4 regions of the Pandoraea norimbergensis genome follow, and region 2 is predicted to be linked to each of the others. Evidence: predicted binding sites of a transcription regulator. Region 2 holds the regulator's gene; each other region holds the start of a gene.

Region 1 (5,920 bases), 550 kb from region 2:
CGATCTCGGTTCCACCGCAGGCTGGGTGCTGACGATTCTGGGAGCCATCTCCCTGTTCTCGGCGTTTCTCTCGGCCATCGTCTACGGACTTCGCCCGGATGAGCGCTGGGACCAACAGTTCAACCCCAACGCGACCAAGCGGTCGCGCTCGGGCTGGACTGCGGTCATCATCGTGAGCGTGTCGCTCTTCGTTGGCGCGATGCTGATGATGGTGGGTTTTGCCGTCGCGTTTCAGACGTACTTCGAGACGCACGACACGCCCAACCGCCTGTCGCAGTAACCACATCCCCTTCTGCGCGTGAGCACTGTGAGCCCCCTCATCCCGAACGATCGACGGCCGACGCTGGGTTTCATCGGCGCTGGCCGTGTTGCGAAAGCCTTGTCGGTCGCGGCGTCGCGTTCGGGATACGAAGTGACCGCTATCGCGAGTCGCAGCTCCGGCACCGCGCAAGCCCTTGCCTCCCAATTCCCGCAGTGCACCGCCATCGCGGTCGACGACGCGCGTGGCATGAATGGTGTTTTCGATCACGCTGACCTCGTTTTCCTGACGGTGCCCGACGACGCGCTTGCGTCCTGCGCGGCGACTCTCTCGCCCGCCGACAACCAAGCCCTCGTGCATTGCAGCGGCGCCTCGGAAGTCGAGTTGCTGCGGCCCGCAGCGAAACACGGTGCGCAAATCGGCGGCTTCCATCCGCTGTTCCTTTTTGCCGGGCTCGCCGACGACGCCACACGCATGGCCGGCAGCGCCATCACCATTGAAGCCGAACCCGCGTTCGCGACGACCCTGCGCGCACTGGCCAACGCCATTGGCTGCCGACCGCTGGAGATTCCGGCCGGGGAACGCATGCGATATCACGCGGGCGCCAACTACGCAGCGAGCTTCCTGCTCTGTTTGCTGGAAGAAGCGACTGAACTCTGGCGGGCCATCGGCATGCCGGAGAACGATGCCAAAGAAGCGATGTGGCCGCTCGTCATGGGCACTCTCAACGCCGCACGGGAGCGTGGGCTTTCGGGGGCACTTGCAGGCCCTGTCTCGCGCGGCGATGCCGGGATCGTGACCCGGCACACCGAGGCGCTCGCCAGTATGGGCGGCAATCACGCCACGCTGTACTCGTTGCTGACGCAGCGTGCGATCCGGCTTGCGCGGCAGCGCCCCAACGCGGACAACGATGCGCTCGACGCGATCGCGCGCGCCATCGCCCCCTACGTGCCACCGGTCTCGCCGGTTGCCCCCAAAGACACACCATAGCCTCATCCAACTGGCCCACGCCTGCGCCCAGTCGACCATTAGCGTCCCACCCCATCCGCCGTTAGTCATCTTTGCCTCCCCACCAAATACTGTATAAAAACACAGTATAATGACAAGCATTCCCTATGGATTCCCGTCAAACGGAATCCGGATTGCACGCAAGGAGACTGGCCATGGCTTCTTCATTCGCGCCGCCCCCGGCCCGCCGAGGCCGAGGCGCTGTCGCCAACCTGGAATCGCGCTTTTCCGAGTTCCGGCGAGAAGCGGACGAGACCCGCCATGAATCGGACATGGCCCATGAAACCGAGGTCAAGTTCGTTACGCAGGTCGCGCTGGAAACAGCCCGCACGATCATCTCGCGGAACACGTCGTCCGACATTCCCTTCGACCGCTCCATCAACCCGTATCGCGGCTGCGAACACGGCTGCACGTACTGTTTCGCGCGGCCGACCCATGCCTATCTTGGGCTCTCGCCGGGGCTCGACTTCGAGACGCGGCTGTATGCCAAGACCAACGCCGCCGAGCGGCTCGACGCCGAACTGCGCAAACGAGGTTATCAACCGGCGTTGCTGGCGCTCGGCGCGAACACCGATCCGTATCAGCCGATCGAGCGCGAGTACCGGATTACGCGCAGCGTGCTTGAAGTCCTGGAGCGTTTCGGGCACCCGGTCGGCATTACGACGAAATCGGCACTCGTGACGCGCGACATTGACATCCTGTCGCGCATGGCGCAACGCGGGCTCGCGCGCGTATTCATTTCAGTGGGAACGCTCGACGCCGACATCGCCCGCAAGATGGAGCCGCGGGCCAACACGCCCCCGAAACGCATCGAAGCTATTCACAAGCTCACGCAGGCCGGCATCCCAACGGGCGTGATCGTCGCGCCGATCGTGCCGGCGCTGACCGATTTCGATATCGAGCGGGTATTGACGACGGCCGCTGAGGCCGGGGCCACGTACGCCGGGTACACCATGCTGCGCTTGCCGCGCGAGGTGCACGACGTTTTCGTCGAATGGCTGGAGGTGAACTATCCGATGCGCGCCCGCCACGTGATGAGCCTGATCGAGCAGGTACGTGACGGCAAACACAACAGTGCGGAGTTCGGCACGCGAATGCGCGGGACCGGGCTGCATGCCGAACTCATCCGGCAACGCTTTCTTCTGGCAGCCCGCAAGCTCGGGCTCAATCAGGCGCGCCCGCCGCTTCGCAACGACCACTTCAAGGTGCCGGATCTCCCTGTGCCGTCGGCCGACACCCCAAGCGCGACGGCCAACCCGCAAATGCCGCTTTTTTAAGCAGCCGTACCGCTCACGCTTTCACTCTTCGACGTTGACCGTGAGCGTCTCTTTGATTTCTTCCATCACGACGTAACTCTTCGACTGCACGGCGCCCGGCAATTGCAGCAGGATGTCGCCAAGCAATTTCCGGTATTCCGACATTTCGCGAATGCGCGCTTTGATCAGATAGTCGAAGTCGCCCGAGATGAGATGACACTCCATGACCTCGGGAATACGCAGCACTTCGCGTCGAAACTGGTCGAACATGTTCCCCGATTTGTGATCGAGCGTGATCTCGACGAAGACCAGCAGCGCCGCGCCCAGCGCCGCCGGATTCACGCGCGCGAAGTAGCCCATGATCACCCCGTCGCGCTCCATGCGCTTCACCCGCTCGATGCATGGCGTGATCGACAGCCCCACCTGTTCCGACAGGTCTTTCATCGACATTCGGCCGTCTTGCTGAAGCAATGTGAGGATGCGCCGGTCAAGCCGGTCCAGCGTCCGAATCGATTGCTGCTGCATTCGCATGATTTTTTCCTGTATTCAACCGATATTCATTAACTAAACCTAGCTATCCGAGAATAGCATGCCATTAATTACTGCATAACTACGGATTTACAGGAGTCCACGCAATGAAGGTCATCGTTCTCGGCAGCGGCGTCATCGGCGTTACCAGCGCCTACTACCTGGCAAAGGCCGGGCACGACGTCACGGTGCTTGATCGCCAGGTTGGCCCGGCGCTCGAGACCAGCTTCGGCAACGCCGGCCAGATTTCGCCGGGCTACGCCTCACCGTGGGCAGCACCGGGTATTCCGACCAAGGCGATCAAGTGGCTGTTCCAGAAGCACGCCCCGTTGGCGATTCGTCCGGACGGCTCGCTCTCGCAGTTGAAGTGGCTCTATCAGATGCTGCGCAACTGCACGCCGGAGCGTTACACCGTCAACAAGGAACGCATGGTGCGCATTGCGGAATACAGCCGCGACTGCTTCCGCGCCCTGCGCGCCGAGACGGGTATCGCGTATGAAGGCCGTCAAGCCGGCACGCTGCAACTGTTCCGTACCGACGAACAACTCGCCAATGCCGCACGTGACATCGCCGTGCTGGAAGAAGCCGGCGTGCCGTTCGAACTGCTCGATCGCACGGCCCTCGCCAGCGCCGAACCGGCCCTCGCTGCTGTGGCGCACAAACTCACGGGCGGCCTGCGCCTGCCGAACGACGAGACCGGCGATTGCCAGCTCTTCACGACGCGTCTGGCCACGATGGCCGAAGCGCTCGGCGTGAAATTCCGCTACGACATGCCGATCGACGGCCTGCACGTGGTCGGCGACAAGATCGAAGGCGTGGTGTGCGCCGGCATGATGCAGCGCGCCGACGCCTACGTTGTGGCGCTCGGTTCTTACTCGACGCCGTTCCTGCGTGGCATCGTCGACATTCCGGTCTATCCGCTCAAGGGCTATTCGATCACCGTGCCGATCGTCGATGCCGAACGCGCACCGGTCTCGACCGTGCTGGACGAAACCTACAAGATCGCCGTCACGCGTTTCGACGATCGCATTCGCGTCGGCGGCATGGCCGAAGTCGTGGGCTACAACAAGGCACTCAACCCGGCACGCCGCGCCACGCTCGAAATGGTCGTCAACGATCTGTATCCGGGCGCGGGCAACACGGCGGAAGCGTCGTTCTGGACCGGCCTGCGTCCGATGACGCCGGACGGCACGCCGATTGTCGGCGCCACGGCGCTGCGCAATCTGTTCCTGAATACGGGGCATGGCACGCTGGGCTGGACGATGTCGTGCGGCTCCGGCCAGTTGCTGGCCGATCTGATGTCGGGCCGCCGGCCGGCCGTTTTGTCCGACGATCTGTCGGTGGCGCGCTACAGTGGCGCGCCGGAAGCGCAGGCCCAACCGGCCTTCGCCTGATGCATCGAACGGCACCTTCGGGTGCCGTTTTTGTTTGGGGGCTCACATGGATCGCAAGGGTGTGATCGATGCGGGCCATGCGATGAGACGCGACACCTCGATGCCGCGCCCGCCCCGCCTGATGACTGATTCGATCGCGTTTTTTTGCCGTCACATCACAACAGGAGACACATCATGAAGATCGGCGTACCGAAGGAGATCAAGAACCACGAATACCGCGTAGGCATGACGCCCGCAGCCGTACGCGAAGTCGTGGCACGCGGGCACGAGGTATGGATCGAGACGCAAGCCGGTGCAGGCATCGGCATGGACGATACGGTCTACGCTGCTGCCGGGGCGCGAATCGCTGCCAATGCCGTCGACGTCTTCGACCGTGCCGAGTTGATCGTCAAGGTCAAAGAGCCGCAGGCGGTTGAGCGTGCACGTCTACGCCCCCATCACACGCTGTTCACGTATCTGCACCTCGCCCCCGACCCCGAACAGACCCGCGACTTGATCAAGAGCGGTGCTACGTGCATCGCCTATGAGACGGTGACCTCGGCCACTGGCGGTCTGCCGTTGCTCGCCCCGATGTCCGAAGTCGCCGGCCGCATGTCGATTCAAGCCGGCGCTACGGCGCTCGAAAAAACACACGGCGGCCTTGGCCTGCTGCTCTCCGGCGTGCCGGGGGTGGAAGCGGGCAAGGTGGTGATTCTCGGGGGAGGCGTCGTGGGCACCAATGCCGCGACGGTGGCGATCGGCATCGGTGCGCAGGTCACCGTCATCGACAAGTCGGTGGATGCGTTGCGACGCATCAGCGCCCAGTTCGGCGGACGTGTGCAGACGGTCTACTCGACACAGCACGCCATCGAGCAACATCTTCGCGAGGCGGATCTCGTGATCGGCGGCGTGTTGATTCCGGGCGCCGCGGCACCGAAGCTGATCACTCGGGCGATGCTCGGACTCATGCGCAAGGGGTCGGTCATCGTAGACGTGGCGATCGATCAGGGCGGCTGTTGCGAAACATCGCATCCGACCACGCACGCCGATCCGGTCTATATCGTGGAAGGCGTCGTGCACTACTGCGTGGCGAATATGCCGGGTGGCGTGCCGCGCACCTCGACGTTTGCGTTGAACAACGTGACGCTGCCGTTCATTCTGCAACTAGCCGAGCATGGCGCCGTAGCGGCGATGCGCGCTGACCCGCACCTGCTCGCGGGTCTGAACGTCGCACGCGGCATGGTGACGAATCGAGGCGTGGCCGAGGCGCTCGGGCTGACCTATCACGATCCGCACGCCGTTTTGGCCAACCTGCCGGCGGCTGCCTGAGCGGCACAGGGGACGCCGCGCACGACATCGGTCGTCAGCGCCCAAAACGTTGAAGCCTTTGGGTCCGGAAAGCATTGTCCGGACCCGCTTTCCGCCCTCCGCACGCCACCCTTCCGCCTTCATCACGGCGCCCCGCCCGCGCCCTTCGCCTCTCTGCGACGCCGATA
Region 2 (5,920 bases):
TCGGTGCTGCGCACTTTCGGCACGTGCGCAGCGGCGGCCGGGAGAGTTAGCGAATCAGACATGATCGAATCTTTCTCTGGAATCACGCGCCGCTGGCGCGCCGGCCCGAATGACGGCGTTGCAGCCACCATTGCAGGGTATTGATGAGGAGCAGCAGCACGAACGAGATCACGAGCATGACGACGGCCAGTGCCGCAGCGCCTGCGTAGTCGAACTGTTCGAGCTTGGTGACGATCAGCAGCGAGGTGATTTCCGAGACCATCGGAATGTTGCCCGCGATAAAGATGACCGAACCGTACTCACCGACCGCGCGGGCAAACGCCAGTGCGAAGCCGGTCAGCAGCGCCGGCAACACCGCCGGCAGAATCACGTGACGCACGGTCTGCCAGCGCGAAGCGCCCAGACAGGCCGCCGCTTCTTCCTGCTCGCGCTCGAACTCTTCGAGCACCGGTTGCAGCGTGCGCACCACGAACGGCAGGCCGATGAACGTGAGTGCAACGAAAATGCCCAGCGGCGTGAACGCGATCTTGATGCCCAGCGGCTCGAACCAGCGGCCAATCCAGCCATTCGGGGCGTAGATGGCGGCAAGCACGATGCCCGCGACCGACGTCGGCAACGCGAACGGCAGATCGACCAGCGCGTCGACGATGCGCTTGCCGGGGAACGTGTAGCGCACCAGCACCCACGCCAGAATGAAACCGAAGACAGCGTTCAGGAGTGCCGCCGCGAGCGAGATGCCGAACGTGAGGCGATACGACGCCAGCACGCGCGGCGAACTCACGGCGGTGACAAAACTCGCCCAATCGAGCGAGCTTGCCTTGATGAAGACCATCAGCAACGGCACCAGCACGACCAGACTCAGGTACGCCACGGTGTAGCCCATCGTCAGGCCGAAGCCCGGCAATGCACTCGGCTTACGCCAGATTGGAAACAGTGCGGTACTCATCGTTGGTCCCCTTCGTTCTTTTTTTCTGAATTACTTCTTGGTGTAGATCTGATCGAAGATGCCGCCGTCAGCGAAGTGCTTGGCCTGCGTCTTGGTCCAGCCGCCGAGATCGGCGTCCACCGTGTACAGCTTCAACTTCGGATACTGCGACGCGTACTTCTTGGCGATTTCCGGCGAACGCGGGCGGTAGAAGTGCTTCGCGGCAATCTCCTGCCCTTGCGGCGAGTACAGCCATTGCAGGTAGGCTTCAGCCACCTTGCGCGTGCCATGCTTGTCGACGTTCTTGTCGACCACGGCCACCGGCGGCTCGGTCAGAATCGACGATGACGGCACGACGATGTCGAACTTGTCCGGACCGAGGTCCTTCACCGACAACAGCGCTTCGTTTTCCCAGGCGATCAGCACGTCGCCGATGCCGCGTTCGACGAAGGTCGTCGTCGCACCGCGTGCGCCCGAGTCGAGCACGCCCACGTTCTTGTAGATCGCCTTGACGAAGTCCTGCGCCTTCTGCTCGTTACCGCCCGGTGCCTTGAGCGCGAACAGCCATGCGGCGAGGTAGTTCCAGCGGGCGCCGGCCGACGTCTTCGGGTTCGGCGTCACGACGCTGATGCCCGGCTTGGCCAGATCGTCCCAGTCCTTGATGTTCTTGGGGTTGCCCTTGCGCACGAGCAGCACGATGGTCGACGTGTACGGCGTGGCGTTGTCCGGCAGGCGTTTCTGCCAGTCCTTGTTCACCAGACCGGTTTGCGCCAGCTCGTCGATGTCGGCAGAAATACCCAGCGTGACCACGTCGGCCGGTGCGCCATCGAGCACCGTACGGGCTTGTTTGCCCGAACCGCCGTGCGAGGCCTTCAGCGTGACCGTGTCACCCGTGGTCTGTTTGTAATGGGCTTCGAAAGCCTTGTTGTAATCGGCATAAAGCTCACGCGTCGGGTCGTACGACACGTTGAGCAGCGAAAAGCTTGCCGCTTGTGCCTGTACCGTCATGCCGACGGACAGTGCGATAGCGCCCAGTGCGGTCGCCAGTTTCTTAGCTTTCGAACCCCGTGCTGCAATGCTCATGACTTTCGCTCCTTTTTTGCTTTCGTGTGGTAGGAGGCCAGTCTAGGGGGGCGGCTAAATAATTAAAAATAATATTTTGGCTTTTGTTTATACCGGAATAAGGATTAGAGATTTTGTGCTGAGGGATGAGGGGCACCGGTTTGCGGCAGAAATCGCGTCATTTGACGGCGAAGTTCATGAAGTACTTGAAGTTTTCGCTTGCGCTTTTGGAAACACTGTATAAAAATACAGCCACCTGTGCTTCCATACAGTGATGCCATGATCAAACTTACCGCACGTCAACAGCAGGTCTACGAACTGGTTCGCCAGGCCATTGAGCGCACCGGCTTCCCGCCGACACGCGCAGAAATTGCCGCCGAACTGGGCTTCTCTTCGGCCAATGCGGCCGAGGAACATCTGCGGGCGCTGGCGCGCAAGGGTGTGATCGAGCTTTCCGCCGGGCAATCGCGCGGCATCCGGCTCAAACGTCTCGATGAGGCGGGCGGCGTGCATCAATTCACGCTGCCGCATATGGGGCTGATGCAACTGTCGCTGCCGCTCGTCGGGCGCGTGGCCGCAGGCAGCCCGATTCTGGCGCAGGAGCATATCGAACGCAATTTCCAGTGCGATCCGAACATGTTTGCGCGCCAGCCCGATTACCTGCTGAAAGTGCGCGGGATGTCGATGCGCGATGCCGGCATTCTCGACGGCGATCTGCTGGCCGTGCAGAAAGCCGCAGATGCACGCGAAGGACAAATCGTCGTGGCGCGTATCGGCGACGACGTCACGGTCAAGCGCTTCCACCGCGTGAAGGGCGGCGTGGAGCTGATTGCCGAGAACCCTGACTTCGAGAACATCAACGTCAACGAAGGCAGTGGCGATTTTGCGCTGGAAGGGATCGCGGTCGGCCTGATTCGCAATAACGATCTCTAGGCGCAAGCCAAAGGCGCGCAACGACTTCACATCGCGCGCCATTCCCTGACGATCAAGTAACGCTGATTTGCGCCGGGCTGGGTCCGGCGCCCGTGCCCTGCTGCGCCTGCGATTTGTGAAGCGATGCGACAGGACACCTCTCTCCAACCGCTATTGGAAGAAGGAAACGCATCATGGCTCGACTCTTTGGTTTGCTGCGCACGTCCCTCGGTCAACCGCGCATTCGCTCGGCCACCGCCTCAGCGCAGGCGCGTCTTTCTGCGGTGTATGGCTTGTCGGCCCTGTCCGGACCGTTCGCGGCCGCACCGGCCGTCGCACGTTCTTACACGGTCCCGGCGCGTGCCCGCACTACCGCCCTGCCCCGCGCTATCGCTTCAGTTGTCAGCTCGGCGGCACGCCGTGCCTGCCCTGCCGCACAAGCGGTCAAGGCATCGCGCAATGTGCGTGAATTGCAGACACGGCGCGAGGCGCATGACGACGGGCGCGTCGATGTGCGCGTCTATCGTGACGTCTCGCATATCGTGATGGTCGGCAGCATCGCCGATATCTGCCGCAAACTCGATCAAGCTGTCGGCGAGCAGTTTTGTCAGGCGGCGGTGTAAGCGACGCCTTTTATTCGCCCAGCGTTGCCAGCGGGTGATCGGCACCGCGACGCTCGCCATCGAAGAACCGGGCAACATCTACCGGTTTGACGTCTTCGATGCGGGCGTGTTGCCAGCGCGGTGCGTGGTCCTTATCGACCACGAGGGCGCGAATGCCCTCAACGCCTTCGGCCCCGGTGCGCCCGTCCAGATTGAAGACGCAGCGCATCATCAGCCATTCTTCCCGCAGGTCTTCCGCCAGTGACAATTTGCGAGCACGCCGCACTTGCTCCAGCGTGACGCACACCATCAGCGGCGAGCGTTTGTTGCGCAACAGGTCCTCGGTTTCCTGGGCCCAGCCGGCATATTCGCAACGCGCTTCACGCGCCAGCGAATGCAGAATTGCCGTGGCGTCGGCATGACCGAAGTGCGCATCGATGACGTCGCGCAGCGCGGCGAGTTTGCCCTGAGCCAGCCCCGCCGGCGGCAGACTTTCACGCGCGAAATTGCGGGCCGCATTCAGCACGGCGTCGCTATCTTGCCAGTCACCGGTTGCCAGTTGCTCGCATAGCACCGACAGCGACGCACGCGGCATCACCACGTCGGCCAGACCGATCTCGCAGGCGTCGACGGCACCGAACACCGTGCCCGTCATGCCGAGATACTCACCAAGATGCCCCGCAAGATTCGCGAGGAAGAACCCGCCGCCGACATCGGGGAAGAGGCCGATGGCCGTTTCCGGCATCGCCATGCGCGTGGCTTCCGTGACGATGCGCAACGCCGCGCCTTGCGAGATCCCCATACCGCCGCCCATCACCACGCCATCCATCAACGCGATGTAAGGCTTCGGATACGTCGCGATGGTGTAGTTGAGCGTGTATTCGTCCGTGAAGAAGTCCATGATGCCCGCCGTCGCTTCACCGCCCCGGCTGACAACTTCATGGAAATAGCGGATGTCGCCACCCGCACACAGGCCCTTCTCGCCCTCCCCTTGCAACACGACGCCCAGCACTTGGGGATCGTCTCGCCAGACGTGCAAAGCGCTGGCGATCGCACGAATCATGTCGTGCGAGAGCGCGTTAAGTGCCTTCGGGCGTGCGAGCGTGATGAAACCAATACGGCCACGAATCTCAGTGCGGACAAACTCAGTCATGTCGGATAGTTAGGTCGAGGGGGTAATGTTGAGTGCAAACGTAGGCGAAGTCAGCGGGGTGCGTCAAACCTGCATGCGCATGGCAAATAAAAAAAGCCGGCGCTGAGCACCGGCTTTCTTTCCAACAGACTGGCATCGGCAACCGGACGGGCAACGCCCACTGGCTGCCGACCCTATCGCCGGCGACTACCTTACGACGCGTCGCGCGAAGCGCGCTTACGTTCGTGTTCCTTGAGGTAACGCTTGCGCAGACGAATCGTCTTCGGCGTGACTTCAACCAGTTCGTCGTCGTCGATGAATTCCACCGCGTATTCGAGGTTCATCGCGATCGGCGGCACCAGACGCACGGCTTCGTCGGTACCCGACGCACGCACGTTCGTGAGCTGCTTGCCCTTGATCGGGTTGACCACGAGGTCGTTATCACGGCTGTGAATACCGATGATCATGCCTTCGTACAGGGCATCGCCCGGCGACACGAACATGCGGCCGCGATCTTGCAGCTTCCACAGTGCGTAGGCCACGGCAGCGCCGTCGTCTTGCGAGATCAGCACGCCGTTACGACGCTCACCCAGCGAGCCATCCTTGAGCGGTGCGTAAGCATCGAAGATGTGGCTCATCAGGCCCGTACCACGGGTCATCGACAGGAAGTCACCCTGGAAGCCGATCAGGCCACGGGCCGGAATGCGGTATTCCAGACGCGTACGGCCACGGCCGTCCGAGACCATGTCCAGCATTTCGCCCTTGCGGCGGCCGATTTCTTCCATGACCGCGCCCTGGTGATCGTCTTCCAGGTCGATGGTCAGCATTTCGTACGGCTCGTGCTTCACGCCGTCGATTTCCTTGAGCACCACGCGCGGACGCGACACGGCCAGTTCATAGCCTTCGCGACGCATGTTCTCGATGAGAATCGTCAGGTGCAGTTCGCCACGGCCCGACACTTCGAAGACCGAGTCTTCCGCCGTGTCTTTCACGCGCAGCGCCACGTTGTGGTTCAGTTCCTTGTGCAGACGGTCGCGAATCTGGCGGCTCGTCACGAACTTGCCTTCACGGCCAGCCAGCGGCGACGTGTTCACGCAGAAGTTCATGGTCAGCGTCGGCTCGTCCACCGTCAGCAGCGGCAGCGCTTCCGGCGTATCGATATCGCACAGCGTCGCGCCGATACCCACGTCTTCAATACCGTTGATCAGCACGATGTCGCCGGCTTGCGCGCCGTCCGACATCACGCGCTCCAGGCCTTCGAACGTCAGCACCTGGTTGATCTTGCGC
Region 3 (5,920 bases), 3.0 Mb from region 2:
ATGATCAGTGCGACCACCATCCCGATCGCGCCCATGTGCAGCGCAATGATGAAATTGCTCTTCCACGATCCCGGATATCGGCCGTTCATCGCCATGGCCGCGACCAGAAACAACGTAATCACCCACCAGAACACAGAGGGCACGGTCTTTGTGGCGTTCTCGAAGCGGCCCTGCCGCGCTTCTTCCAGGCGGTCGAGCAAAATGCGGATCGAGCTGGCGCTCTCGTCATGCTCCTTCAGCACCCGGCGCGTCGCGCCGACGAACGCGCTCAACGCGTCTTCCGTGCGTGGCGAGAGATCCGGGTCGGCGGTACTCAGCGTCTTCCACTCGTCATTGACGGCGGACGTCACATAGGTGCGCAGCAACACCCGTGCGGCTTGCGCATCGGTGTCTCCAACGGCCTTCAATTCGCGGTCCAGACGCCGCACCACCGACGCTTCGTGCAGTGCCTGATCGTCGGCATGGCCGAGATTGGCGCGCACGTCGGTGAGCACATGAGCCAACACGAAGACGATGAAGGCGAGCAGGCTGCCGTGCACCACGTCGGCCACGGTGCCACGCACTTCGGAGGGGTCTGCCAATCGGTCGAACAACCAGACGCGCGCCAGCCAAGCCACGGCCACTGCCGTGAGGGCTGTCACGATCGCCAACGACACGAGCAGCAAGCCCGTCGGCATCAGCGTCATTTGGTCAACCAACCATTGCATCCGTTCCTCTCCCCTGGCGACGTTATTGGGGCGAACAGGTATCCCGCATCAGGGTACCCGCCGCCGATGCGGCGACTATACCTGATGCGCGAAGGACGGCAACCTTGCGAAAATTTCCGCGCATGTCGGCGGAAAGGAAAAAGAAGGTGGCAGCGCTCAGAGCGCTTTCGTCAGCAGCACCGTGGTGAAACCGCTATCCCATTCCTCGTCGGGATACGTCGCGACCTCGGCATAACCGTGCTTGCCGTAAAACGCGCGGCTCTGCGTGTTGAACGTATCGGTTTCCAGCCGCGCCAGTGTCTGAGCGCTTGCACGCATCTGCGCTTCGGCGTGGGCGAGCAGCGTTGCCCCGACACCCAATCGCTGCCGCGCTGGCGAGACGTGCAGGGCGTCGATGAAATCGCCCACCACGTGCACCATCCCAGCCACCGCCCCATCAACGGTAGCGACCGTGAATTCCGGCCAATGCGTCTCGACATAAGCGCGAGTGCGTTCACCCGATGCGTGCGCCGCAGCGGCCTCCGGGCGCAGTTCCGGCGCCCACGTGGTGAGATAGGTTTGCATCAGCAGCGCTGTCACCGCGTCGATATCCGCCGCACTCGCAGTACGCAGCGTCACTTCAGGACCAGGCATTGCGAAGCCTCCGTGCTACGTCGATATGCACCGTCACATCCCCCACCGGACCGGCGGGCCCCTCACCTTCGCGCGGTTTGGGCAGCATTTCGAACAGCGGCAGCATCTTGTCCGACACGAAGCGGCTGCGCGTGCCGTACACGTGACGGTCGCCCAGACCGGTTTGCTGGTGCACGTAGAAGCGCTGCGGCACAACGAGTTGCAGCGACGTCTTCGCGCGCGTCATGGCCACATACAGCAAACGGCGTTCTTCCTCGATGTCCTCGTCGTCGCCAGTACTCATGTCGGACGGGATACAACCATCGACCACGTTAAGCACGTAGACCGAGTTCCACTCCTGCCCCTTCGCGCTGTGAATCGTCGAGAGAATCAGATAGTCCTCATCGAGCAGTGGCGGGCCAGATTGCGCACTCGTCGCATCGGGCGGATCGAGCGTCAGTTCGGTCAAAAACTGTTCGCGCGAGCCGTAGGTCCCGGCAATGCGTGCGAGCTGTTCGAGATCGGCCTGACGCACGGCTGCATCGTCGAAGCGCTGGGTGAGCAGCGGTGCGTACCAGCGCAACGCAAGATCGACATCGGCGGGCCACGCAAGGCGCGTGTCATTGAGCGTTCTGAACACTTCCACAAACCCGCGCCAATCATGCGCAGCGGCCGACGGCGGTTTGAAATCGGCAAGCACCTGCGCGGGCGTCGCGGACTGCGCCATCGCATCGAGCAGGCGCGTGGCACTCACGGGCCCGATGCCGGGAATGAGCTGCGCCACACGAAAGCCCGACAGACGGCTCGCCGGGTTATGCGCCCAACGCAAAATCGAGAGCATGTCCTTGACGTGCGCCGCTTCTAGAAACTTCAAGCCACCGAACTTCACGAACGGAATGTTGCGCCGCGTGAGTTCGAGTTCGAGCGCGGCACTGTGACTGCCCGTGCGAAAAAGCACAGCCTGCTGTTTCAACTTCGTGCCGGTCTCGCGTTGTTCGAGCACCTGATCGGCGACCCAACGCGCCTGACCGGACTCATCGCTGACGTTGACCAACTGCGGCAACTGCGTCGACTGACGATCCGTCCAGAGCGCTTTGGCGTAACGCTCAGTCGATTCGGCGATCACCGCATTCGATGCATCGAGAATGGGCTGTGTCGAACGGTAGTTGCGCTCTAGCGTGATCACATGCGCCGGCTCGACAAACTGGCCCGGGAAGTCGAGGATGTTGCGAATGGTGGCGGCACGAAACGCATAGATCGATTGGGCATCGTCACCGACAACCGTAAGACCGCGTCCGTCCGGCTTTATCGCGAGCAGAATCTGCGCCTGAAGCCGGTTAGTGTCCTGATACTCGTCGACCAGCACATGATCGAAGCGCGCCCCAAGCTCGCGCGCCAGTTCGGGGGCGGTCATCATCTCGGCCCAGTACAGCAGCAGGTCGTCGTAGTCGAGCACGTGCTGCGACTGCTTGGCATCGACGTAAGCGCCGAACAACGTCTTCAATTGCGCTTCCCACTGCGCGCACCACGGGAAGTGTTTCGCCAGCACCTCAGCGAGCGGCGCCTGACTATTCACGGCTCGCGAGTAAATCGACAGGCAGGTGCCTTTCAGCGGAAAGCGGGACTGCGTGGCCGAGAAGCCCAGTTCGTGCCGCGACAGGCCGAGCAGGTCCTCCGCGTCGCTGCGGTCGTGAATGGTGAAGGCTTCCGAAAGCCCGATGCGCGTTGCGAAGTCGCGCAACAACCGTGCGCCGACGGCGTGGAACGTGCCCGCCCACGGCAGCGATGGCGGTTGCGATGACGCCAGCCCGAGCACCTTTTGCAGCACGGCGCCGGCGCGGCGCTCCATCTCCCCGGCAGCGCGCCGGGAGAACGTCAGCAACAGGAGGCGATTGGGGTCGGCGCCCCGCGCGATCAGGTTGGCCACGCGATGCGCAAGCGTGCTGGTCTTGCCCGAGCCGGCGCCTGCGATGACCAGCAACGGCCCGCCGGGCGCGCCGTCGTCGCCCACGCCGTAGTCGACGGCTTCGCGCTGGCGGTCGTTGAGTTCGGCCCACGGGTCGCGGGCGGTTGGAATCGGCGCTGAAATCGACTTATCTGACATGCAAGACAAGGGTGGCTGGAGGGTCGGCGAGTCAGTGAGTGGGCGCGACGGTCGCACCGACTACTGTATATTTATACATTATAACGATCGCATCGACGCTCATCGAGTCACAGGGTTTCGAGTCATGACATTGCGTGTCGGCACATCGTCCTGGACCGACCGGACACTCATTGCCTGCGGGCGCTTTTACCCGCCGGGCGTCGCCACGCCCGAAGCGCGGCTGCGCCACTACGCGTCGCGTTTCGATCTGGTGGAAGTCGACAGCAGCTACTACCACCTGCCTGACGCGGGCATGGCGTGGCGCTGGACGCAACGCACGCCGCCATCGTTTCGCTTTCACATCAAGGCCTTCCGCGCGTTCACCGGGCACTCGACCCCCGTCAGTGCCCTGCCCGCGGATATTGCGGCTGCGCTGGGTTCGCCTCACGACCGGCCGTTGGGTTCTGTCGATGCTAACGTCGACGCCGACGTCTCAGCCAACCTCCCCGCCGAGCTACGGGATGAGCTTTGGCGACGGTATCTGGAAGCCATCGAGCCGCTGCGCCAGAGCGGACAACTGACCGCCATCCATTTTCAGTTCTCGCCGCGCGTGAAAAACGACCGCGCTGGGCGCGCACTCGTCTTCGACACCGCCAGACGGCTCGACGGCGAGCGCCACGCGATCGAGTTTCGGCATCGCAGCTGGTTCGACACGCCCTCGCGCGAAGCCGCCACGCTGGCGATGCTGCGCGAGACGGGTGCCGCTCACACCATCGTCGACAGCCCCACCGAATTCGAAAACACCGTGCCTGCCGTCTGGGCGACGACTCGCGACGACCTTTGCGTCGTGCGTCTGCACGGCCGCAATGCGGCGGCTTGGAACCGGCGCGGCCTCTCCGCGTCATCGGGCCGATTCGTCTACGAGTACAGCGCGAGCGAATTGACCAACATTTCGGCACGCGTGGCGCGTATTGCCGCGAAGGCCGACGACACGCACGTGCTCTTCAACACCAATCACGAAGATCAGGGCATGCGCAACGCAGCGGCGTTCCAACGCACGATTGCGGGGCTGGCACGCGGCGATATCACGCTGTACACCACCGATGCCGACGACGAATGGGATGCTCTCAATCCGGACGGCACGTCACCTTGGCGATGAATCGTCGTTGATCTGCGAGCGCAAACGCTGCGCCTCACGCCATGCTGGCAGATCGGCCAGACGCGCCCCTTCGGGCACAACACCGTGCTTGCCGTGTCCGAGGCGCTGCGATTTGTAGATGCCCGTGTGTCCCGAGCAGAGGTACGCCAGCACGCAGGCGATGGCGGCATACCCGCCGATTTGCGGGCCGAAGATCTCGATGGCCATCAGCGTCGACGCAATCGGCGTATTCGCTGCCCCGGCGAACACCGCCACGAAGCCAACACCAGCAAGCACGGCGGCGGGCAGCGTGAGCACATGGGAGAGCGCATTGCCCAGCGTCGCACCGATGTAGAACAGCGGTGTGACTTCGCCGCCCTTGAAGCCCGAGCCCAGCGTCACCACGGTAAATAGCGATTTGCCGAGGAAGTCGTACCACGGCAGCGTCGTGTGAAAAGCATCGACGATGGTCGGAATGCCGAGGCCGAGATACTGCGGCGTGCCGAGTGTGGTCGCCGCGACGGCGACCAACACCCCACCCACGACCGGACGCAGCGGTGCGTAGGTGATGCGTCGTTTCATGAACGCCGACATGGCGTGCGTTGCCTGCGCGAAGCCCATCCCGACGAGACCGCAGGCCACACCCGCGACAGCCGCGCTCATGGCCCCGGCCAATGACATCGACGCGCTGAACAGTTGCGGCGCGATGGCATACGCCGTGTGATGCACGCCCCAGGCGCGCGTCACTGCGTCACCGACGAGCGCGGCAACGAGGCACGGCAACAGGGCGTCGTAGCGCAAGCGGCCAATCGCAAGCACTTCCAGCCCGAATACGGCCCCGGCAAGCGGTGTACCGAACACCGAGGCAAAGCCCGCCGCGATCCCCGACATCAACAACACGCGCCGTTGCTCGCCGGAGAGCCGGAAGACGTGCGTGAGTTGATCGGCCAACGCGCCGCCCATCTGCACCGCCGTGCCTTCACGGCCCGCCGAGCCGCCGAACAGATGAGTGATGACGGTACCGGCCAGCACCAGCGGCGCCATACGCAGTGGTACGACACGGCGAGGGTCGTGAATCTCGTCGATCAGCAGGTTGTTGCCGGCCTCCACGCTCGCGCCGAGCCGCAGGTACAGCCAGCCCACGGCGAAGCCCGCGATGGGCAGCAACCAGAGCAGCCACGGATGCAGGACACGCGTGTCGGTCACGATCTCGAGTGCGACGAGCAGCAGCGCGCTGGCGCTACCGGCCATCACGCCGACAAGCGCGGCCAAAGCACTCGCGCGTGCGGCGCGCGGCAGCACATCGGCCAGCTCGCGCAAAGGGGAATGGTCAAACATCTTCATGGTGTGCGCACACAGGGCAACGCATCGGACGGGCCG
Region 4 (5,920 bases), 2.2 Mb from region 2:
GACCTGATGGTCGCTCGAGAAGTGCGAACGCACGCGCGCGCGAATGTCCACGCTCTTGCCGACATAGAGCAACGTATCGCCTTCGCCATAGAACAGATAGACACCGGGCGCGTCCGGCAGGGCGTCGATGGCTTCGTCAGGCAACTGTGGCGGCTGGCTGGCGCGTTTGGTCACACGCTGTACCGCTTGGTCGATTAACGCCGGTTGATAAAGCGTGTGCAGCTTTTGCCAGAACTGCCAAAGCAGATCGGCATCGGCGAGCGCGCGGTGGCGGCCCAACGGTTCGAGGCCGAAGCGTGCAATCAGCGCGTCGAGTCCGTGACGCGCGGCGGCCGGGAACAACAGACGCGACAGTCGCACGGTACACAGCACGTCGGCCTGAAACGGGATGCCGGCGCGACGGAATTCATTCTTGAGAAAGCCGTAATCGAAGCGGGCGTTGTGGGCGACGAACAACTTGCCATGCAGCCGCTCGGCCAGCCCTTGCGCCAGCGTGTCGAACGAAGGCTGACCCCGCACCATCTCGTTGGTGATGCCGGTCAGTTGCTGGATGAAGGGAGGAATCGATTCGGCGGGGTCGAGCAACGTACTCCATTGCTCGATGCCATTTGGCCCGACCTCGACCACGCCGATCTCGGTGATGCGGTCGGACAACGCATTGCCGCCGGTGGTTTCAAGATCGACGAACACCATCGGTGCGGACAGCGACCGGGCGAGCTCGTCCGGATCGACCGGCGCGAAACCGCCATCGCTGGATGCACTGCCGGCATCCGTCGGGTCAGATATGTCCAAAGTGTTGAACGTGTCCATTGTGTCGGACGTATCCAACGTGCGCGCTGCGTCCATGCTGCCTTCGCCGTGATTCAGGCCGAGCATGCCGGGCCACCGGCGTGGGGCGATGACGAACGCTGGGCGGACTTGATGCCTTTAGCCGCAGCAAAATTCGCGGTGTCTTCATGGCTATCGTCGCCGGCGAATGCGGCCACGATGGCACGGAACACGGCCGGTGTCGGCGCGTCGGGCCAATGCAGGTCGACGTTGGCGTCGAGCGCAGGCAACTCGCCCGCGCGACGCAGGGCTTCGTCGCCCGGCAAGCGCAACACGTGCGCGAGTACCCACGCCTCGTGGCGCGCATGCAGTCCGATATCCGCCTCGGCTTCATCGGCGATGGCCACGAGCGTGCGCCAGTCGAGCGCCATGACGGTATTGGCGGTATTGGCGGCATCGGCGGCCGTTGTGGCAGCACCAGCGGCTTCATTCGCCTCGGCAAGCGCGGACAACTCGCCCGTGAGCGTGCGGTGATGCTGCGCATAACGCGCGGCAATCTCGCGAACGATGCCCGCAAGATCCCGCTCGGCGGCGCTCAGCGCCAGTTGATCCCAGTCGATTGTTTCCATGAGAAGGTTCCTCGATTGGGGTACATGATACTGTATAAAACCACAGTGCGCGAGTGACGTGGACGCGACATTGTTCGCCGGGGCGTGCACTCATGTAATACTCTGCGCCAACCTTCTTCATCCCCTTTTTGCGCAGGAGTTTGGCCACGATGTTGACCCTGTACACCTTTGGTCCGGCATTCGGACTGCCCGATGCCAGCCCGTTCGTCATCAAAGCGCAGATGCTGCTCAAGCTGGCCGGGCTGCCTTATCAGACGGACCGTGGCGGCTTCCGGCGCGCCCCCAAAGGCAAGCTGCCGTTCATCGACGACGACGGACAGATCGTGCCGGACTCGACATTGATTCGCCTGCACATCGAACGAAAGTACGGGTTCGACTTCGACGCCAGCCTCACGCCCGAGCAGCGCGGCGCGGCCTGGATGTTCGAGAAGGCGCTGGAGGATCACTTCTATTGGTATGTAGTGCAGGCGCGCTGGTGTGACGACGAGAATTTTGCCAAGGGCCCGGCGTCGTACTTCAAGTCGATCCCATGGCCGGTGCGCCCGGTGGCCGAGGCGTTCATCCGCCGCAAAATCCGCACGACGTTGCAAGGTCAGGGCACGCAGCGCTATTCGCCCGAGGAGCAGCAGCAGTTGCTCGCCCGTGGCGCTCAGGCCGCGGCCCAACTGCTCGGCGACAAACCGTATTTCTTCGGAAATTCGCCTTGCGGCGCGGATGCCACGGCATTTGCGTTCATCGCGAGCGCGATGGCGCCGCAGTTCAAGCATCTGCTGCGTGACGAGATCGACAATCACCCGAACCTCACGGAATACGTCGCGCGCATGCGTCGTGAGTTCTTCCCGGATATCGTCAACTGACGCCGGTTGCGGCCAACCCGCATCAAGTCACGTCGGCACGTCGACATTCGATCCGGTCTTAACCGCTTAACGCCTCAACCCGCTTCCGACGCCGTCTCGTCGCTCGACAGTACATCGGAGAGCACGAGATTGCGCCCGGAGATCTTCGCGGCATACAGCGCCCGGTCGGCCCGCATGCACAGCGCTTCCAGAGTTTCGTGCTCGTGCCAGGTCGCGACACCGCCACTCAGCGTGTAGTGACAGACGCCGAACGGCCCCGCCACGAGATGACGGCTCACCTGCGCGCGCAGGCGCTCGGCAATGCGAATGGCGCCGGCCGTATCGGTGCCGGGTAACAGCACGGCAAACTCCTCGCCGCCGAGCCGCCCGAAGATATCGCCCTCACGCAAACCGTCTCGTACCAGTTTGACGAACTCGCGCAGCACGGTGTCGCCGCCCGCGTGGCCGTAGGTGTCGTTGATCTGCTTGAAGTGGTCGAGGTCGATGACCACGATCGACAACGGCCAGCCGTGCGATAGCGCCCGGGCCATCTCCTGCCGGGCAAGCAGATCGAAATGCTTGCGCGAGAGCGCCCCGGTCAGATAGTCGCGATTGGCGGCTTCTTCCGCTGTGGCCAGCATGGCGTCGTGAATCATCATGACGGAACCCATGGTCATCGCTGGCATGACCACGGCACCGATGGTGAGCATGACGGCGTTGAACGTCGACGCGCCCATCAGCTCGGGGCCGGGCGCGGGGGCCCAGCCGAACACGGCACCCCGCACGATGTGCCCGATGGCAAATGCCGTGGCGAGTCCCGCCGTGAGCCAATAGTTATAGGGATGCCGCCGTGGCGGGATGTGCCGCATGATGAGCACAGCCGTGGCGAGCAGGACCACCGCGTGATATGCCGAGACAATGACCACCCGCAACTGTGTGTTCTCGCTGCCGTAGAACCAGAACAACATGGACCCGGCCAACACGCCGAGCGACGCGCCGAGCACCGGCCAGTGCGGTGACTGGCCGAGGTAGCGGGCACAACCGGCGTAATAGAGCAGCAGGCCACCGCCAAGCATGACGTTGGCAACGGGAATCGAGAGGAAGTCGGGGACGTGGCCACGCAAGGCGAACAGTGGCAACGAGATGAGCACGGCGACATTGGCCCAGCACCACTCGCGCACTCCCGCGACGCGCGAGCGTACCAGCGAGCCGATGATCAGCAACATCATGAAGCTGAGCAGGGCAGTGATCGCGAGCAGAGACGTCGTCAACATGGGGAAGGCCGGCGGGGGGAGGCGGGCATGTGTAGTGCATTGTAATGTACGACGCTGTGCGCGTTACACACCAGTAGAATGGCCGGGTTAAGGTTTACCGTCTATCTTCTGGAGCTTTTGTCATGTCGATGTCCCGCCTTCACCGTTTCCTGACATTCACGCTTGCCGTGGCCGCCGGTCTTAGCGCAGCCGCGGTGCAGGCGCAGGAGCCGATGACACGGCGATCGGCCCAGCCGCCGCTGTTTGCGACGCCGGCCAGCGGCGTGAGTGCCCCGGCAAGCGACATCAACCGCGATGTGAAACCGGCACTCGAAGCCGCGAATCTCTGGCTCGGACTAGTGGATATCAATCGCGCAGAACAAAGCTGGGAACAGGCGGCAGCCGTGTTTCAACGCTCGTTGCCGGCCGACGCCTGGGCGCAGAGTCTGAGTGCCGCGCGCGCACCGCTGGGCAAAGTGAAGTCACGCAAGGTGGCGGACGCGGTGTTCACGCGCGCTATTCCGGGGCAGCCCGACGGTGAGTACGTGGTGATTCAGTACGACACGGCGTTCGAGAACAAGGCCGACGCGCATGAAATGGTCACGATGTTTTACGGCGTCGACAGCCGCTGGCGCGTGGCGGGTTATCTGGTGCGCTGACCGGCCGGACGATTTGAGGTAGCCCATGCCCTTGACGCGACCCGGCGACAGCCTTCTGGGCGTGTCTAAGCGTCTTGTATGGGGAATGTAGGTAGATGGTGCGCCTGAGACCTGCTGCTCGTGCCGTTCAGCGCGGCAGGGCGGGCTCGACGATGCCCATCGTGGTCTCGACGTGATGGCGCGCAATCTGTGCGGCACGGACTTCATCGTGAGCACGCAGCGCGTCGACCAATTCGCGATGCTGGGCGTTGGTCGCACTCAGTTGCTCGTCGGAGAACATGACGGGAATGCGCAGCGCCCAGTAATAGAACTGAATGCGTTCGTGAAACTGCGTCAGCACGACGTTATCGGCGGCCTTGACGATCAACTCGTGGAATTCGCTGTTCAGGCGGTTCAGTGCCAGACGCGGCAGATGGGTGCTCGGCTCCATTTGCTCGATGAGCGTGGCGAGCGCATCGCAGGCTTCGGGCGTGATCTTGCGGGCGGCCAAGCGCGCCGTTTCCGCTTCGATCGCGGCGCGGCTTTCGAAGATCGCATTCACCTGAAGGTGATCGACCCCCTGAACTTCCCAACCGCGATTGCGGGCGATAAAGCCTTCGCCTTGCAGGATCAGCAGCGCTTCGCGCACCGGCGTGCGGCCAACGCCGAGCAACTGGATCAGATCGTCTTCGATAAGGCGCTGCCCCGGCTTGAGCTCCGAGGCGAGAATCATGCCGCGGATTTTCGTCCGCACTTCACCAGTAATCAGGTTGCTGGGCGCTTTCATCTGATGCTTATCTTCCCTTGAGCGGCGAGGTATCCAGTGAGGCGCTAGGCCCCCATTGCCGCTGCGGATTTTACAGAGTTTCTTTCTGACCCTTCAAAACCGTTCCCAAGGCGTCAAAGTTGTGGCAGCCATGCGCACCGCGTATGAATGCAGTCCGGTTTTGCACAATTCTTTCGGTTTCCGAAGCGAGGGCTCGCTTATACGCGCGTTTGAAGCGAGTGAAAAATACCATAAGCCCCGGCGTAGCGGGGTTCGCGCTCACTAACTTGTTGCGTGAGTGCCCACATCGCCGGCGTTGCGGGTGCCGAAACATGCGTCGCCCAATGCGGCTGCGGCGTTGATGAATATGTGAAACATCGGGCGGGTAGCACCTGCCGGTATAACCCTTCAAGTTTGAGGGTTATGCCGAATGGCGCGCTTGCCTTCTGACTTGTTGGGCGTGTAGGCGCGACACGCATCAATACGACCCCGTTTAATCCAATTATTTCTAAATATGAAATAAATGATTGTGATTGATGGTATTTATCATCAATTCGCACACGAATAGACTGTCATTGTCGACGATGAATCAAGCATCGCCCCTTTCAATAGACAGGAGAAACACCATGAAGCGCACTCTTATTACCTCTGCCCTGATTTCCACCATGCTGGCTGTGTCGGCCGGTTCGGCTTTCGCCAGCGATGCTTTTGACGGCCCGTCGGAATTCTCGTGGGTTCCGCAAACCAGCGTACTCACGCGTGCCCAAGTTCGCGAAGAACTGATCCAGGCACAGAAGGACGGTCTGGTCGTGCAACACGACACCGTCTACCCGAAGGCTGTGCCCAGCGCACAACCGGCCGCCGCTGCGGCACCGGTCACGCCGGGTTCGGTTGGTGGCCTGCAACGCGCCGGTACGACCTACTTCGGTAACTAAGTAACCCGTCACTCAGCCCCCCGGTTGCCCTGTCATTGAGTGATGGGGGCTGATGCCTCAAAGGCACGTCCGTAAGTCTCTGTTAGTGAAAGGAG

What was found. The regulator LexA, encoded in region 2, represses DNA repair genes until DNA is damaged. The targets are predictions, from matches to a motif close to ACTGTATNNNNATACAGT.
Region 1: AT302_RS17250 (PA0069 family radical SAM protein) is a predicted target of LexA. The motif match lies at 1,338-1,355, and genes of this name have one in related genera.
Region 3: AT302_RS01775 (ATP-dependent helicase) is a predicted target of LexA. The motif match lies at 3,486-3,503, and genes of this name have one in related genera.
Region 4: AT302_RS05430 (DUF2471 family protein) is a predicted target of LexA. The motif match lies at 1,427-1,444, and genes of this name have one in related genera.

Annotation. Positions count from the first base shown of each region.
Region 1 covers NZ_CP013480.3:3,931,331-3,937,250, forward strand. Annotated here, with positions in the region: gene AT302_RS17240 (TM2 domain-containing protein) at 1-280, shown strand, start outside; gene AT302_RS17245 (Rossmann-like and DUF2520 domain-containing protein) at 308-1,249, shown strand; gene AT302_RS17250 (PA0069 family radical SAM protein) at 1,423-2,544, shown strand; gene AT302_RS17255 (Lrp/AsnC ligand binding domain-containing protein) at 2,566-3,054, opposite strand; gene AT302_RS17260 (D-amino acid dehydrogenase) at 3,159-4,445, shown strand; gene ald (alanine dehydrogenase) at 4,620-5,753, shown strand; gene AT302_RS17270 (efflux RND transporter permease subunit) at 5,876-5,920, opposite strand, start outside.
Region 2 covers NZ_CP013480.3:3,377,427-3,383,346, forward strand. Annotated here, with positions in the region: gene cysW (sulfate ABC transporter permease subunit CysW) at 1-62, opposite strand, end outside; gene cysT (sulfate ABC transporter permease subunit CysT) at 83-946, opposite strand; gene AT302_RS14660 (sulfate ABC transporter substrate-binding protein) at 977-2,008, opposite strand; gene lexA (transcriptional repressor LexA) at 2,267-2,920, shown strand; gene AT302_RS14670 (hypothetical protein) at 3,094-3,522, shown strand; gene AT302_RS14675 (enoyl-CoA hydratase/isomerase family protein) at 3,533-4,654, opposite strand; gene typA (translational GTPase TypA) at 4,846-5,920, opposite strand, start outside.
Region 3 covers NZ_CP013480.3:409,126-415,045, reverse strand. Annotated here, with positions in the region: gene AT302_RS01785 (bestrophin-like domain) at 1-707, opposite strand, end outside; gene AT302_RS01780 (GNAT family N-acetyltransferase) at 864-1,340, opposite strand; gene AT302_RS01775 (ATP-dependent helicase) at 1,327-3,423, opposite strand; gene AT302_RS01770 (DUF72 domain-containing protein) at 3,548-4,561, shown strand; gene AT302_RS01765 (voltage-gated chloride channel family protein) at 4,547-5,884, opposite strand.
Region 4 covers NZ_CP013480.3:1,214,213-1,220,132, forward strand. Annotated here, with positions in the region: gene AT302_RS05425 (exonuclease domain-containing protein) at 1-876, opposite strand, end outside; gene AT302_RS05430 (DUF2471 family protein) at 864-1,397, opposite strand; gene AT302_RS05435 (glutathione S-transferase C-terminal domain-containing protein) at 1,547-2,254, shown strand; gene AT302_RS05440 (GGDEF domain-containing protein) at 2,329-3,507, opposite strand; gene AT302_RS05445 (DUF4019 domain-containing protein) at 3,630-4,145, shown strand; gene AT302_RS05450 (GntR family transcriptional regulator) at 4,273-4,857, opposite strand; gene AT302_RS05455 (DUF4148 domain-containing protein) at 5,517-5,825, shown strand.